2 linked regions of the Halioglobus japonicus genome follow. Each later gene encodes a partner of the first gene's protein in a complex. Links are inferred from orthologs where the notes say so. Each region holds a gene or a part of one and is shown on either strand. Other genes may lie near its edges.

The links.
Region 2: the proteins of pabB (region 1) and BST95_RS01130 are in contact, whole or in part, in a solved structure (PDB 8RP0), measured with the Escherichia coli proteins. The link is inferred for Halioglobus japonicus from one-to-one orthologs.

What each region holds. Positions count from the first base shown.
Region 1 is NZ_CP019450.1:2,546,757-2,554,428, reverse strand. The notes cover bases 3,337-6,185. They hold pabB (aminodeoxychorismate synthase component I), read left to right. Parts: upstream 3,337-4,010; coding sequence 4,011-5,360; downstream 5,361-6,185. Other genes in these bases: cysB (HTH-type transcriptional regulator CysB), read right to left, coding at 6,108-6,185; thrH (bifunctional phosphoserine phosphatase/homoserine phosphotransferase ThrH), read right to left, coding at 5,409-6,026; BST95_RS12125 (acyl-CoA carboxylase subunit beta), read right to left, coding at 3,337-3,673. Outside these bases: more of BST95_RS12125, read right to left, coding at 1,940-3,336; more of cysB, read right to left, coding at 6,186-7,082; BST95_RS12105 (5'-nucleotidase), read right to left, coding at 7,210-7,672. UniProt on the Escherichia coli protein: Part of a heterodimeric complex that catalyzes the two-step biosynthesis of 4-amino-4-deoxychorismate (ADC), a precursor of p-aminobenzoate (PABA) and tetrahydrofolate.
Region 2 is NZ_CP019450.1:224,355-232,176, forward strand. Bases 1,736-4,734 are described here. They hold BST95_RS01130 (anthranilate synthase component II), read right to left. Parts: upstream 3,525-4,734; coding sequence 2,946-3,524; downstream 1,736-2,945. Other genes in these bases: trpC (indole-3-glycerol phosphate synthase TrpC), read right to left, coding at 1,736-1,899; trpD (anthranilate phosphoribosyltransferase), read right to left, coding at 1,901-2,944; trpE (anthranilate synthase component I), read right to left, coding at 3,524-4,734. Also shown: BST95_RS01110 (OsmC family protein), read right to left, coding at 1-319; cAMP-activated global transcriptional regulator CRP, read left to right, coding at 439-1,083; more of trpC, read right to left, coding at 1,099-1,735; more of trpE, read right to left, coding at 4,735-5,011; rpe (ribulose-phosphate 3-epimerase), read right to left, coding at 5,241-5,909; BST95_RS21215 (nucleotidyltransferase family protein), read right to left, coding at 6,063-6,338; BST95_RS01150 (aminoglycoside phosphotransferase family protein), read right to left, coding at 6,637-7,674; BST95_RS01155 (LPS-assembly protein LptD), read left to right, coding at 7,773-7,822. UniProt on the Escherichia coli protein: Part of a heterodimeric complex that catalyzes the two-step biosynthesis of 4-amino-4-deoxychorismate (ADC), a precursor of p-aminobenzoate (PABA) and tetrahydrofolate.

The sequences.
Region 1 (7,672 bases):
CCTGCGGCGCCCGCCAACTGAGCCTTGCAGATTTGCTTCCACGCGTAGTCCACGTCAAGGTTGTTGGCCCGCTGCTTCAATTCACCTACCGCCGTCAGGTAAGGCACGATAAAGCGCGTGGTGGGTCGGGCATTAATGTTCTGGCCGATAAACCAGTTCACCAGACCGTAGTGGAACTCCAGATTGGTCGCCAGGTCCTTACCGCGCATGTTGGTCTGGCGAATCACTTCCGCCATACGCTCATAGGTGTCAAGGCGTGTATCACCGACAGTCAGCAGCAGCGCGATATTGGAATCGTAGGCGCCGGCCAGGGTGTACTTCATAAAGACATCGGTGTCGGGGTTGTGCAGGCTAATCCCCTGGTCGTCGCGAATTTCGCCTTCGACGGCGTCGGACCAATACTCGATGACACCGCCGGCACTGGGCTGCAGCGCCTGGTTGGTGGCGTTGAGACGTGCTTCAACCGAATCGTTGTGGCGCAAAATACGCTCGGGCTTCGGTAGCTTGGGGCCGTGCGCCGCAAGCAATACCATCAGTTCTACCAGCGACTCCACGATAAACGTGTCATCGGGGTTTTCCGGGTTAGTGAACTTCAATGTGTAACACAGCTCGGTTACCCGGTGCTCCACCTGAATACGCGTGTTCATTTCCATGAAGAAGTGCTTGTCGCGATCGACGATACACTCGAACGTAGAGACAGAGTCCAGGCCCACAGCCTCACCAAAACGAGTCGCCTCATCTTCCATGGCAATCAGGGTTTTCAGGTCTTGCTCAAGTACGCGTTGCTCAGTCGCGTTACCGGATGCCTTGGCTTGCTCGATAGCAGCCTCCAGCGACTCAACAGTTACAGACACCTCGAGCAGCTTCTGCTCATGCATCTGCAGTGAGCAGTCGCGGCCGCCCATGGTCATGGACCACTCGCCGTTGCCCAGCACCTGAATTTCCTGGTGACGCGTTGTTTCAATATTCAGTTCAACCAAAACATTCTTGTTGTCACCAACACCGGTGGTTTTGACCTCATTGAGGATCTCCCGCACCAGCTCCGGGGTGCGCGCAGATTCACCAATACCGAGAATGCGCTGCCCCTTGCCGCCGCCGCCTGAAATAGCCTTGAGGCGCACCCGGTTTTCGGGGTACTCAGCTGCCATCTCCTGTACCGCTTCGGTCAGCGTTTCACAGAGTTCATCAACCGTGTAGATATCAACGCCTTTCTCATAGGACGCGGCCAGCACCAGGTCAGCCTTGTCAGCCAGCTCAATGCTGTCGTCATCCAGCTTAGCCTCATCAACTATGAGACCGTGTTCGGCCGCAAGGGCTTTTAACGCGGCTGCATCGGGGTGCTTCTTAAGCAGCGTAAGAGCGGTGCCATTGTCGATACCGGGAGTGACCGACACACCGTGCTTGAGTGCGGTACGCTTGGCCTCATCCTTCAGGCCTGCATCGTGAACCGTGCGCGAGCAGGGGCCGATGAAATTCAGGCCGGCTTTTTCCATGGCGGCGACCATGGTTTCGTCCTCAGCCATAAATCCGTAGCCGGCGAAGATAGAGTTGTAGCCGTTCTCGCGGGCGATATTGATAATCTGGGCTATGCGCTGATCGCGCTCTTCCTTGTTTGCGCCGGTGTAATCAGGCACGCGGTGGACGCGATTAGGATCGGTCAGTGAGCGCAGTTCGGGGCAAGTGCATCCTGATAGATAATGGAGTCTTTCTCGGACAGCAGAATACCGAAATCGGTAATGCCCATTTCGCTGAACACGTCCATGGCCTCCTTACGGATAGGACCACGGCAGATAATGAGCGGACGCATATGGGTGCAGTCGAACTGGTTGACCCATTCAGTGTGGCGACGCCCCAGACGACGGTCGCGGTGAATCAGCGGGTTGTGCAGATAGTGTTCGTTGGACACGGGAAATTCCTCTGTAATTCTTTTGGCCGGGGCTTAGTGGAACTCGCGCTGCACGGACTGCAGCGGGCTGGGCTCGTAGTGACGCAGACAGAAATCCATCTGCTCGGCCAGTACCTGGCGCAGATCTGATGGCATGACAATCTGTGAAATCGAACCGAGGCTAAGCGCCTCATTCGGATTCATCAGCTCGCGCTCATAGCGCTGGGCGAGAAGTTGCTCTTCCGCTTTCACCCAATCTGCTACCAATGTTTCTGCGGCTTCAGCAGCGGCCTCCTCAGAGAGACCTGCGGCCAGCTGTGCTTCGGTTTCCTTGGCCACCTTGGCCTTGACTGAACCGCGAATTTTCTTGAGCTCGTCTTTGTAGACGTACTCAACACCCGCCGGGCCCATAACAGCCACGCGTGTAGTGGGCAGCGCCACCACGAAGTCGGCACCCGTGGGGTAGTTGTTGTAGGAGGCATAGGCGCCGCCAAAGGCGTTGCGCACCAGCACCAGGAAGCGCGGTGTGCGCAGATCGACGATCGCATCCAGCATAGCTCGTCCGGCCTGCACAATTCCCCTGCTCTCCTGCTCTCGCCCTGGCAGGAAGCCCGTAGTGTCCTCGAGGAAGATAATCGGAATGTTGTACAGGTTGCAGAAACGAATAAAGCGGGCGTTCTTATACGCCGCGTCAATGTCAATCTGGCCGGACGCCACGGCTGAGTTGTTGGCGACAAAGCCCACAACGTTGCCGCCCATACGTCCCAGTGCAGTAATGGTATTCCTGGCGCGCTCGGGCTGGATCTCCAGGAAGTCGCCGTGGTCGCACAACTGCTGGATCAGAATGCTGATATCAACCGGGGTGTTAAAACCGGTCGGTGAGTTAAAGGCTTTCTTCAGCAGAATGTCGATGTCCCAGGTTTTGCGGTTTACCGGGTCAGACGAGGGCTGGTGAGGGGCAAGCTCACCGTTATGCGCCGGCAGGTAGTTCAGCAGCTCGCGCACCTTGCGCAGCGCTGCCACTTCATCGGGTACCACGAAGTCAGTCACACCGCTCTGGCTGTGCACGCCGGGGCCGCCCAGCTCGTCGGGGGTCACATCTTCGCCCAGCACCGACTTGACCACGCCGGGGCCGGTCAGGCCAAAGAAGGTCTCATTGGGCTGGATCAGGAAAGAGCCCTGACGAGGCAGGTAAGAGCCACCGCCCGCATTGAAACCAAACATACACATAATGCTGGGCACGACACCGGAGATCTTGCGCAGAGCGGTAAAGGCATCGGCATAGCCGTCGAGGCCGCCCACACCGGCGGGAATATAGGCGCCCGCGGAATCGTTAAGGCCTACGAGAGGGATCTTGCGCTTGGCAGCAAGCTCAAATAGGCGCGCTAGTTTCTTACCGTTGGTAGCATCCATTGAGCCGGCACGCACGGTGAAGTCGTGGCCGTAAATCGCCACATCGCGGCCGTTGACCTTGATAATGGCAGTGACCAGTGAAGCACCATCCAGGTTGGGGCCCCAGTTCTGAAAAAATACCGTGGGCTCGTCATCGGCCAGGCAGTCGATGCGCTCCCAGATGGTCATCCGTTTCTTCTGGTGCTGGCGCTGGGTATTTTTGACGCCCGCGGCGCGATAAGGGCGCTGCTGCAGTTCCCAACCCGCTTTCAGGGCTTCTTCATAAAGACCGGGCTCTGCGGCGACCTGGCCCGGCACCTTGAACTCCTGCTCTTCATTCATCGAGAACGGGTTGTCCAGAGATGCAATCAGATCATTGCTGCTGTTCTTTGTCATAATCCTTGATCCAATAATAGGCCCGCGGGCCTGGGAGAGCTTGCGGAATCTTCTCAGAGATTTCGTGTGCAAGACGTGACAGGCGAGCAGCGTCCAAACAGCGTACTCACCAGAATTTCGGCGTGTTACATTAAGTGCCGGGTTGGTCAAAGTCAATTAAGCGACACGCGTAAGACTATGTTTTCACAGCAAATAAACCGACCTGAAGCACGGTTTAGGACATTAGTTTACAATACCGAACAACCGAATAGACTTTCCAAGACATTTGCCTTGCGGTGTTATCGGTGTCAACATTTGTCACTTCGCAGCCCAGCGAAATAAGGCCGCACGCCCGCACATGAACAAAACCGTCTCGATCGAAGAAATTAGCTACTCTCCCGACAGCTGTGAGCTGTTTGAGTGTCTGCGCGATCTGCCCGGTGCCGCGCTGCTCGATTCGAGCTATCCCTACGCCCAGAGCGGCCGGTACGACATTCTGGCGGCAAACCCAGTTTGCGCCGCTCCGCTTCCGCCAACAGGTACCAATAGCGCCACCTGGCGCAACTATTTCGATGAACTGGCTGACTTTCACCGCGATCGTTACGGCGCCAGCCAGGGCGTGGCCCAGGACCTCCCCTTCTGTGGCGGGATACTGGGCTACCTGGCCTATGACCTGGGTAATCCCCTCAACCAGGTCGAGGGTTCCACGGGCGACTACTCAAGTACAGGGTTGGCCGCCTATGACTGGGCGGTTGTTCAGGATCATTTGCTGCAGCGTGCAGTGGTAGTTACCCAGCCCACTGTGTCCGCCGCCACCCAGCGCGATATCCTGAGCCGACTACGCCGGCGCAGTGATACGCCCGGCAGCGCCTTCAGACTAAAGGCGCCATTCAAATCCAACCTCTCCGAGACGGAATATCGCGAGGCATTTCATCGCATCCAGGCCTATATTCAGGCCGGAGACTGCTACCAGGTCAATCTCGCCCAGCGCTTCCAAAGCACCTATGAGGGCGACCCCTGGCAGGCTTACCGACAATTGCGCCAGGTCGCCGCAGCGCCGTTCTCCGGCTTCCTGACCCTGGGCGATGATGACGCACTGCTATGCCTGTCTCCAGAACGGTTTCTGTCGTTACAGGGACACCATGTACAGACCTCACCCATTAAAGGCACGCGCCCACGGCACCACGACCCGGCGGCTGATCACCTCGCTGCCGCGGAACTGCGCCGCGCCGAAAAAGACCGTGCGGAAAACCTGATGATTGTGGACTTGTTGCGCAACGACCTGGGGCGCAGCTGTGTGCCGGGCAGCATTCACGTGGACGCGCTGTTTGAGGTGCAGAGTTTTCCCACCGTACACCACCTGGTCAGTACCATTAGTGGGGAGCTGAGCCCGGAGCGTACGGCCTACCAGTTACTGCGCGACTCTTTTCCCGGAGGCTCGATCACCGGCGCACCGAAACGCCGCGCCATGGAGATCATTACCGAACTGGAACCGGATCCGCGGGAAGCCTACTGCGGTTCTCTGATGTATATCAGCGCCGATGGACGCATGGACAGCAATATCGCCATTCGCAGCCTGCTGTGCAGTGACAATCAGATACGCTGCTGGGGTGGTGGCGGCATTGTCGCTGACTCGCAGTGGCAGCAGGAATACCAGGAAACCTTCGACAAGGTGGGGAAATTCCTCACAGCACTGGAAGCACTGTGAGGCTTACGTTGCAGGCCCGGGCGCTCGACGCGAGGGCCTGCCTCGCTACTAGAGACTCAGCTCTCGATTGGACGCCTCGAGGAAGGCCACTTTGAGATCGGCCAGAGAATCCACCGAACGGAATTGGGGGAATTCATCCTTCACGTTCTGCGGTGCGTGAATAAGAATGCCCACATCCGCCTCTCCCAGCATCGTGGTGTCGTTATAAGAATCGCCGGCGGCAATCACCCGATAGTTCAGGGTGTGCAGCGCCTTCACCGAAGCGCGCTTGGGATCTTCCTGGCGCAGCTTGTAGTCGACCACCCTGCCCTCATCGTCTGTTACCAAACGGTGACAGAATAACGTGGGCCACCCCAACTGACGCATCAGCGGCTCGGAAAATTCGTAAAAGGTATCTGAGAGGATAATCAGCTGGAAGCGCTCCCGCAGCCAGTTGACGAAATCGATTGCACCGGGCAGTGGCTCGAGGGTGGCAATCACCTCCTGGATATCATCGATCTTCAGTCCGTGCTGATCGAGAATATCGAGACGCTGCTTCATGAGCACGTTGTAATCGGGGATATCGCGGGTGGTTGCGCGCAATTCTTCGATGCCGGTTTTCTCGGCAAACGCAATCCAGATTTCAGGGACAAGGACCCCTTCCAGGTCCAGGCAGGCCAGTTCCAATGTTCTACTCCTTAGGTGGCTGAGCGAGAGCGCAACAATCTAACCACCTGGCCCTGGCGAGACAAGCCCCAGGAGTAAAAATCAGTAGACCGGCAGCTCCAGGTGCGAAAACAATTCCTCGAGTTCCGCCTTGGTATTGCAGGAGAAGGCCTCGGTGACCACATCGCGCGTCAGGTGGGGGGCGAAATCCTCTATGAACTCATACATATAGCCACGCAGGAACGTCCCCTTGCGACAGCCGATGCGGGTGACACTACTGGCGAACAGATGGCTGGCATCCAGAGCCACCAGGTCCGGGTCCACCTCCTCGTCGTGGGCCATTCCCGCGACAATGCCAATACCCAGCCCGAGCCGCACATAGGTTTTAATGACGTCGGCATCGGCAGCAGTAAAGACCACCCGCGGCACCAGGCCGCGTTCGACAAAGGCCTCGTCGAGTTTGGAACGCCCGGTAAAACCAAACACGTAAGTGACTATCGGATGCTCGGCCACATCCTCAAGTGTCAGCTCAGACACCTGGGTCAAAGCGTGATCGCGAGGCACCAGAATACAGCGATTCCAGCGATAGCACGGCATCATGATCAGGTCTGAATACAGCTCCAGGGCCTCGGTGGCAATGGCAAAGTCCACTGAACCGTCAGCGGCCATTTCGGAGATCTGGACAGGTGTACCCTGATGCATATGCAGGGACACTTCAGGATAGCGTTCAATGAAGGCTTTAATCGTCGCGGGCAAGGCATATCGGGCTTGGGTGTGGGTCGTGGCGATCGAGAGGCTGCCTTTGCGCTCGTTGGAATACTCCTGGGCAACCTGCTTGATGCTCTCAACCTTGCGCAGCACCTCGCCGGCGGCCTCGAGAATAGCCTCACCGGCCGGGGTCACATGGGTGAGATGTTTACCGCTGCGGGCGAAGACCTCAACGCCCAATTCGTCCTCTAACAGGCGAATTTGCTTGCTGATACCGGGCTGCGATGTATACAAACTCTGGGCAGTGGCCGACACATTGAGATCGTGATGGGCGACTTCCCAGATATAGCGCAATTGCTGCAGCTTCATCCCTGCCTCCGGTGGCTCCAGGCTATTTCAGGCGCCAAATGGGCCCCAACTCTTATGAAGAATAGCCATTAACCCGAGGTTATGCCAAATTAAAAAGGAATAACCCTGAACGGGCGATTAATCCCACTCAGGTGGGTGGATTTGCGACCCCATGGGGCACATGGCCGGTGGCGATATGCGGGCTGGCGGATTCACAATGAGACTGCTGATCGTCAAAGAAAACGTCCGCCTGGTAGGCTCTCAGGAAATCGGTCTTATTCAGGCCGCCGAGAAAGATCGACTCATCAATACGGATATCCCAGGCGCGCAGCGTACGAATGACGCGCTCATGAGCGGGCGCTGAGCGCGCGGTGACAAGGGCCGTGCGAATAGGTGCTTCTGTGGCAGGGAAAGCCTGCTGCAATCGATGCAGCGCCGCAAGAAACGGCTTGAATGGTCCGCCGGCCAGTGGTCGCTTGGCAGCGGCGACCTCGCTAGCAGTGAAAGCATCCAGGCCCTCGCTCTTGTAGACCTGTTCGGCTTCATCCGAGAAAATCACCGCATCGCCATCAAACGCAAAACGCAGTTGCTCCCCGGCCTTGCCTGCACCG
Region 2 (7,822 bases), 2.3 Mb from region 1 along the record:
GCTTAACATGACTTTCCTTGAGGCCAACGCCGGTCACCACAAAGTGCATATTGATGCGGGTGAATACGGCGGGCACGGCATCGGCACGTTCGGCGTCAATATCGACACGGCAATCCACCACCTGCTGGCGTGACTTTTTGAGCATGGCCATCACGTCATAGGTGGAACAACCGCCGGTACCAATGAGCAGCATTTCCATGGGGCGGGGACCCAGATTGCGCCCGCCGAGCTCCTCAGAGCCGTCCATCACCACCGCATGGCCACTGCCTGATTCGCCGACGAACATGGCGCCATCCGTCCATTTCACTGTTGCTTTCATTAAATTTTCACCCGGGATTTGCAAAAACGCGCCGCAGCTTAGCACAACAAGTACCGTTTTACTTGACCCCCGAGTGGGCTAGAATCGGGGATATATGTCGGGAATACAGGGATATAGCGGTGCTCAAGCCTCAGCTAGTTAACTCCATCGATAACATTGAGGGTTTCCTCCGCCACTGCCAGCGCAAGGCCTATAAAGCCAAAGCGACAGTGATGAAGCAGGGTGAAGCCGGCGATACGCTGTACCTGATCCTCGATGGGTCGGTATCGGTGATGGTTGAAGACGCATCCCAGCCCGGCCACATGATGGTGGTGAGCTATCTCAATACCGGCGATTTTGTCGGTGAGATGGGCCTGTTTGAAAACGACGTTCAACCGCGCAGCGCCATGGTCGTCGCCAAGACCGCTTGCGAAGTCGCGGAAATTCCCTACGAAAAATTCCACCAGATCAGCAGCCAGCACCCAGAGGTGCTGTACGCGATCTCTCGGCAGCTGGGCAAACGCCTGCGCCAGACCACCCGCAAGCTCTCGGACCTGGCCTTTGTCGATGTCTCCGGGCGCATCGCCCACACCCTGATGGACCTGTGCAAGGAGCCGGATGCCATGACGCACCCGGACGGCATGCAGATCAAGATCACACGCCAGGAGCTGGGCAAGATTGTGGGTTGTTCCCGGGAAATGGCAGGGCGCGTACTCAAATCACTGGAAGAAGACGGCCTGGTCTCGGTTTCCGGCAAGACCATGGTCGTGTTCGGCGCCCGCTAGACGCCGCAGACACTATCAGAAGAACAACTCGCGCAGTTTCTCGCCGGGCTCATCAGCACGCATAAACGCCTCACCCACCAGGAATGCATGAACGTTCTGCTCGCGCATAACGGCAACATCTGCCGGCGTGTGGATACCGCTCTCGGTTACCACCACGCGATCCCCGGGGATATGCGGTAGCAACTCCAGCGTGGTCTCCAGCCGCATATGAAAGGTGTGCAGATCGCGGTTGTTAATTCCCACCAGGGGCGTGCCCAGTTCCAGAGCACGGTCAAGTTCGGCCCGGTCATGCACTTCAACGAGCACATCAAGCCCCGCTTCTACGGCCGTGGTGGCCAACTCTTCCATTTGCACGTCATCCAGCGCCGCCACAATGAGCAGCACGGCATCGGCACCGATGGCTCGCGCCTCTATCACCTGATACGGATCGACAGTGAAGTCTTTGCGGATTACAGGCAGGTCACAGGCAGCACGCGCCTTCTTGAGGTACTCGTCGGCCCCCTGGAAAAAATCGATATCGGTGAGAACTGACAGGCAGGTGGCGCCACCGGCCTGGTAACTGGCCGCGATCTGGGCGGGCTGAAAATCCTCGCGGATGACACCCTGGCTGGGTGAAGCGCGCTTGGCCTCGGCAATGACTGCAGGCTGAGCCTGGGCCACTTTGGCGGCGAGCGCACCGGCGAAACCGCGCGGTCCATCCTGATAAGCGAGCTGACTCTCGAGATCCGACAGGGAGCGCTTGGCCCGGCGCTCGCGCACCTCTTCGGCCTTACGCGCCAGAATGTTGCGCAAAATGGTGGGGGTATTCACTGCCATCTTAGTTCGCCTTGCCCCGCATCAGCTGGGTGAAGTCGATGAATCCATTCAGTTTTTCATTGGCCTGGCCGGAGGCCATTAAATCCTGTGCCATCGCAACACCGTCGGCCAGGGTGGCGGCAATACCCGCCGTATAAATCGTAGCGCCGGCGTTGAGGGCAATGATATCCCGCGCCTTGTCGGCTGCTTCGCTTTCAGCGCCTGACAACGCATTGCGAATCAACTGCGCGGACGCCCGGGAGTCCTGCACGCTGAGGCCGTCGAGACTGCGCCGGCTCATGCCGAAATCCTCAGGCTGAATAGTGTAGGTAGACAGGCTGCCGGCACGCAATTCGGCCACCTTGGTGGGTGCGGCAATAGAGATTTCGTCCAGGCCATCCTCGGAGTGGACAATCATGACCTGCTCTGCACCCAGGGTCTGCGAGACCTTCGCCATCAGCTCGCACAGCTCCTCGGCAAAAACACCGATGACCTGGCGCTTCACCCCAGCCGGGTTGGTGAGCGGCCCCAGCACATTGAATACCGTGCGCATGCCAAGCTCCCGACGAGGGCCAATCGCATAACGCATGGCGCTGTGATGGGCCGGCGCAAACATAAAGCCAAGGCCCATTTCTTCAATCGCTCGCGCGGTCTGATCAGGGCTTAAATCCAGCGGCATACCCAGCGTTTCCAGTACGTCGGAGCTACCACTGCTGCTGGACACACCACGATTGCCGTGCTTGGCGACATGGGCTCCCGCTGCGGCGACCACAAAGGTGGAAGCGGTAGAGACATTGAAGAGGTTCGCACCATCACCCCCGGTGCCCACCAGATCGACCAGATGCTCGCAATCCACCTCGACCGACGTCGCCAGTTCGCGCATGACCTGGGCAGCGCCGGCAATTTCATCCGTGGTTTCACCCTTAATACGCAGGGCCACCAGCAGGCCGCCAATCTGCGCATCAGTGGCATCGCCCGACATGACCTGGCGCATAACGCCGGCCATGGCCTCGCGGTCCAGATTTTCGCCTGCCACCAGGGCGGTAATCGCCTGCTGAATATCCATGTTATTGCTCCAGGAAGTTGCGCAGCAGATCGTGCCCGTGCGCAGTCAAAATTGATTCGGGGTGAAATTGCACCCCCTCGATGGCCAGCTCGCGATGGCGCAGGCCCATGATTTCATCCATCTCGCCAGACTCGGTTTCGGTCCAGGCAGTAATCTCCAGACAGTCGGGCAGCGTGTCGCGAGCCACAACCAGGCTGTGATAGCGGGTGGCTTCGAAAGGCTGGCTCAGGCGCCGGAAGACCCCCTCGCCGCGGTGATGAACCGGCGAGGTTTTACCGTGCATGACCTGGCGTGCGCGCACCACATCGCCGCCAAAGACCTGGCCAATGCTCTGGTGACCCAGGCAAATCCCTAGAATAGGCAGTTTGCCGGCGTACTCGCGGATGACCTCCATGGAGACGCCGGCTTCATTGGGGGTACAGGGGCCGGGAGAGATCACGATTTTCTCGGGTGCCAACGCAGCGATGTCAGCCACGGCAATCTCGTCATTGCGCACTACATGCACATCGGCTCCGAGCTCGCCCAGGTACTGCACCACGTTGTAGGTAAAGGAGTCGTAGTTGTCGATCATTAACAGCATCAGTCTGCCTCCCCTGCCAATACCATGGATGCCGCGCGGAACATGGCGCGGGCCTTGTTGTGTGTTTCCTTCCATTCCAGACGCGGCACGGAATCGGCCACCACGCCGCCACCGGCCTGCACGTATAGGCGACCGTTCTTGATCACCGCGGTACGGATGGCAATCGCGGTATCCATATCGCCGGCCCAGGAGATGTAGCCCACAGCACCGCCGTAGACACCACGCTTCACCGGCTCGAGTTCATCGATGATTTCCATGGCGCGGATTTTCGGCGCGCCGCTGAGGGTCCCAGCAGGTAGCGTGGCCCGCAGCACATCAATGGCTGACTTCTGGCCTTTGAGCTCACCGGTCACATTGGACACGATGTGCATGACATGCGAGTAGCGCTCGACCACCATCTTGTCGGTGAGCTCCACCGAACCGGTTTCGGCAATGCGCCCGACATCGTTGCGCCCCAGGTCGATCAGCATCAGGTGCTCGGCGATTTCCTTGGGATCTGCCAACAGCTCCTCTTCCAGCGCCTTGTCTTCCTCTGCGGTATAGCCCCGGCGGCGGGTGCCGGCTATCGGGCGCACGGTGACCAGGCCTTTCTCTACGCGGGCGAGGATTTCCGGCGAGGAACCGACTATATGGAAATCCTCGAGATCGAGGTAGTACATGTACGGCGAGGGATTGAGGTTGCGCAGGGCGCGATACAGGTTCAACGGCGGGGCATCAAAGGGCACGCTCATACGCTGCGAGGGCACTACCTGCATAACATCGCCGGCGAGCACATATTCCTTCACCTTGTCGACGGCCTCAAAGTAAGCCTCTTCGGTGAAGTGGGAATCGGCCTGCTGTTCCAGGTTGGCGCTATCGGCGGCATCCAGCACTACCGGGGGCAGTGCCGGCATGGGTTCGGGCAAACGTAGCACCAATGCCTGCAAGCGCGCTTCTGCGGCCTGCAATGCATCCGGTTCAGCGGGATCGACATTGACGATCAGGCGGATCGTGCCGGCGAGATTGTCAAACACCAGTACCTCGTCTGCCACCATAAGCAGAATATCCGGGTTACCCAGATCGTCTTCCGGCGTACCGGCGCGCAGGCGCGGCTCAACGTAGCGCACGGTATCATAGCCAAAGTAGCCGACCAGTCCGCCGTGGAACACGGGAAGATCTTCCCGGGGCGCGGTGCGATAGCGGCCCTGGAAAGCTTCGGCATAGGCCAGCGGATCAGCCACTTCCTCACTCTCGGTGAGTTCACCGTCGACCCAGGTCTCGGCGCGGTAACCGAACACCTTCAGTACCGTGCGGCAGGGCAGCCCAATAATGGAGTACCGGCCCCACTTTTCGCCGCCCTGAACAGATTCAAAGAAGAAGGAATAAGGCCCTTCCGCCAGTTTGCGGTAGGCGCTGATGGGTGTTTCCAGATCGGCCAGCACTTCAATGCTGACCGGGATACGGTTGTAGTCTTGTGCCGCCAGCGCGGCAAAGTCCTGCGGATTCATGGGAAGTCCTCGGAGAAGTCAGTTTGCGTAGAAATAAGGTCGAACGAATGCCCTGGCTACCATCGCCAGCAGGTGACCTCTCGCATCGACAGCAGGTCGATGCCTGTACGCATTGCTGTTTGCACAGCGATCTCCGGATAAGTGGAGCAGCTATTGTACATGGCCGCTTAGTGATCGCAACCGGGGAGATTAGCAGCGGCCGCCCCCTGCCGGTGCGGCTTCACCGTACTTAGACTTTAGCCAACTCGGCCCGCATTTCAGCAATCACTGCAGCGTAATCGGGCTGGTTAAAGATGGCGGAACCCGCCACAAAGGTGTCCGCGCCTGCAGCGGCGATCTCGCGAATATTCTTGGCCGACACACCGCCGTCAATCTCGAGGCGAATGTCGTGGCCAGAGGCGTCAATCAGCGCCCGCGCCTCGCGCAACTTGTCGAGGGTACCCGGGATGAACGACTGACCACCAAAGCCGGGGTTGACCGACATAAGGAGAATCATGTCGACCTTGTCCATCACGTACTTAAGCGCATCCAGGCCCATGGCGGGGTTGAATACCAGGCCCGATTTACAGCCTGCGTCGCGAATCATCTGCAGGGAGCGATCCACGTGGGTGGAGGCGTCCGGGTGAAAGGTGATGTAGGTTGCGCCCGCCTCGGCGAAATCGCCAATGAGGCGATCGACCGGCTGCACCATCAAATGCACATCGATGGGCGCCGTCACACCGTGGTTGCGCAGGGCCTTGCAAACCATCGGGCCGATCGTGAGATTCGGCACATAGTGATTGTCCATCACATCAAAGTGCACCACGTCGGCACCGGCGGCGAGGACATTGTCGACCTCCTCTCCGAGCCGGGCAAAATCGGCGGAGAGAATAGAGGGGGCGATCAGGTAATCAGCCATGGGAGGGCTCCTTCAAATAGTGGCGCTATTCTACCTGTTCCTGCGCCGAACGCACCCTCGCTGTGACCAGCGTATCGAGTTCCGCCAGACGCTCGGGGGTACCCACATCAACCCATTCACCGGGGTAGTACTCTCCGCCCAGGGCACCGGCGGCTATCGCCGCATCCAGCAGCGGCCGCAGGGCCAGGCGGCCAGGGCCAGGCCAGCGAAGAAGGCCGGGGTAAAGAGGGCCACGCCGGCATAGGTATGACCGGGGCGACTGCCCACTCGCTTGCTGACCCGCCCCGCCTCATCCAGGCAAAAATCACCGAGGGGATGATGTTCGGGGTTATCGACCATAACCAGATGCGTCTGCTCCCAGGGTGCCAGGGTGTATTCGCGCAGGCGCTCAAAGGGGTAATCGGTCCAGACATCGCCATTGATGACCATAAACGGCGCGCCTGCCAACAGCGGCAGGGCCTGCTGAATACCCCGGCGGTCTCCAGCGGCTGCAACTCACGCGAGTACGTTATGTTTACACCAAAGGCACGGCCATCACCGAAGTAGTGTTCGATCTGCTCGCCCAGGTGCGCCACATTGATCACGATATCAACCACCCCCAGCGCTGCGAGGCGGCGCAGGTGATGTTCCATCAGCGGCGTATTCGCCACCCGCAACAGCGGCTTGGGCGTGTGCTCAGTCAAGGGGCGCATGCGCTCGCCGAAGCCGGCGGCCAGGATCATGGCCTTCACAGTGCACTGCCCCAGGGCTGCTGGCGAACGGCGGCCATGACATCCGATTCAAACCAGGCTGCCGCCTCGCTTATCGGACCCGGCGTCTCGCCATAACGCGCCAGCATTTCGCGCACATAGCTGACCACCAGTGGCAGGTCATCTAGGTAAGCGGTCTTGCCGTCGCGCAAATACAGGCGCGCGAATGTGCCCAACACCTTGATGTGTCGCTGCAGCCCCATGAGATCAAACCAGCGCAGAAACTGCGGCGGCGACACGCCAACAAGCTCGCCCGCCTGCTGGGCCTGGGCAAGATACTCGAGGGCCCAGGCCTCGACTTTGTCCGCGGGCCAACGCACATAGCAATCGCGCAGCAAGGACACCAGGTCATAACAGGCGGGGCCGACGACGGCATCCTGGAAGTCGATAAGCGCCAGCGCCTCGGAGGGCAGGATCATCAGATTGCGGCTGTGAAAATCGCGATGCACCAACACCCGGGGCTGCTCCAGGGCACTTTCAATCAGTATCGCTTCCAGGTGTTGCCAGCTCGGCGGCGGTGAGGCCAGACCGAGCATTTGTCCGACAAACCACTCGGGAAACCGGCTCAGCTCTTCGCTGAACAGCGCATGGTCATATTTGGCCCAGGTCGGATCATCCGGCAACAGGCGTCCGAACTGGTGCAACATCTGGAAAGCCTGGCCATACCGAGACGCCACCGAGTCCTCATTGAGCTCCGCCAGCAACTGCCGATCGCCCAGATCTTCCAGCAGCCAGTACCCGCACTCGAGATCAGATGCCAGCACCGCCGGCACACGCACATTGCCCGCGGCCAACAGTTGCTGCACGCCCAGGAACTCGCGATTTTTCTCGGTAGCAGGCGGTGCATCGACAACAATATAGCCGGCCTGGCCGCACTCGAGGCGATAGTAGCGGCGCGCACTGGCGTCGCCGGTCAGAGGCGCGAATGCCACCTCGGTCGAAGGCGCTGGACCCTCGCCTCGACGCGTTAACTCACTCAGGGCCCAGGGTTGCAGATCGGTCGGCGTTGGCCGCATAGTCGGGGAGTCTCCACACTCACAATTTTGCCGGACAATCGGCAGGGGATGCTTTAGAATTCGCCATTCACTTAACGCCCGATCCAGAACAAGTAACTATGATCGACAGCCCCACTGGGCCCCCGACACCCAAAAGCCCTATCAGCCT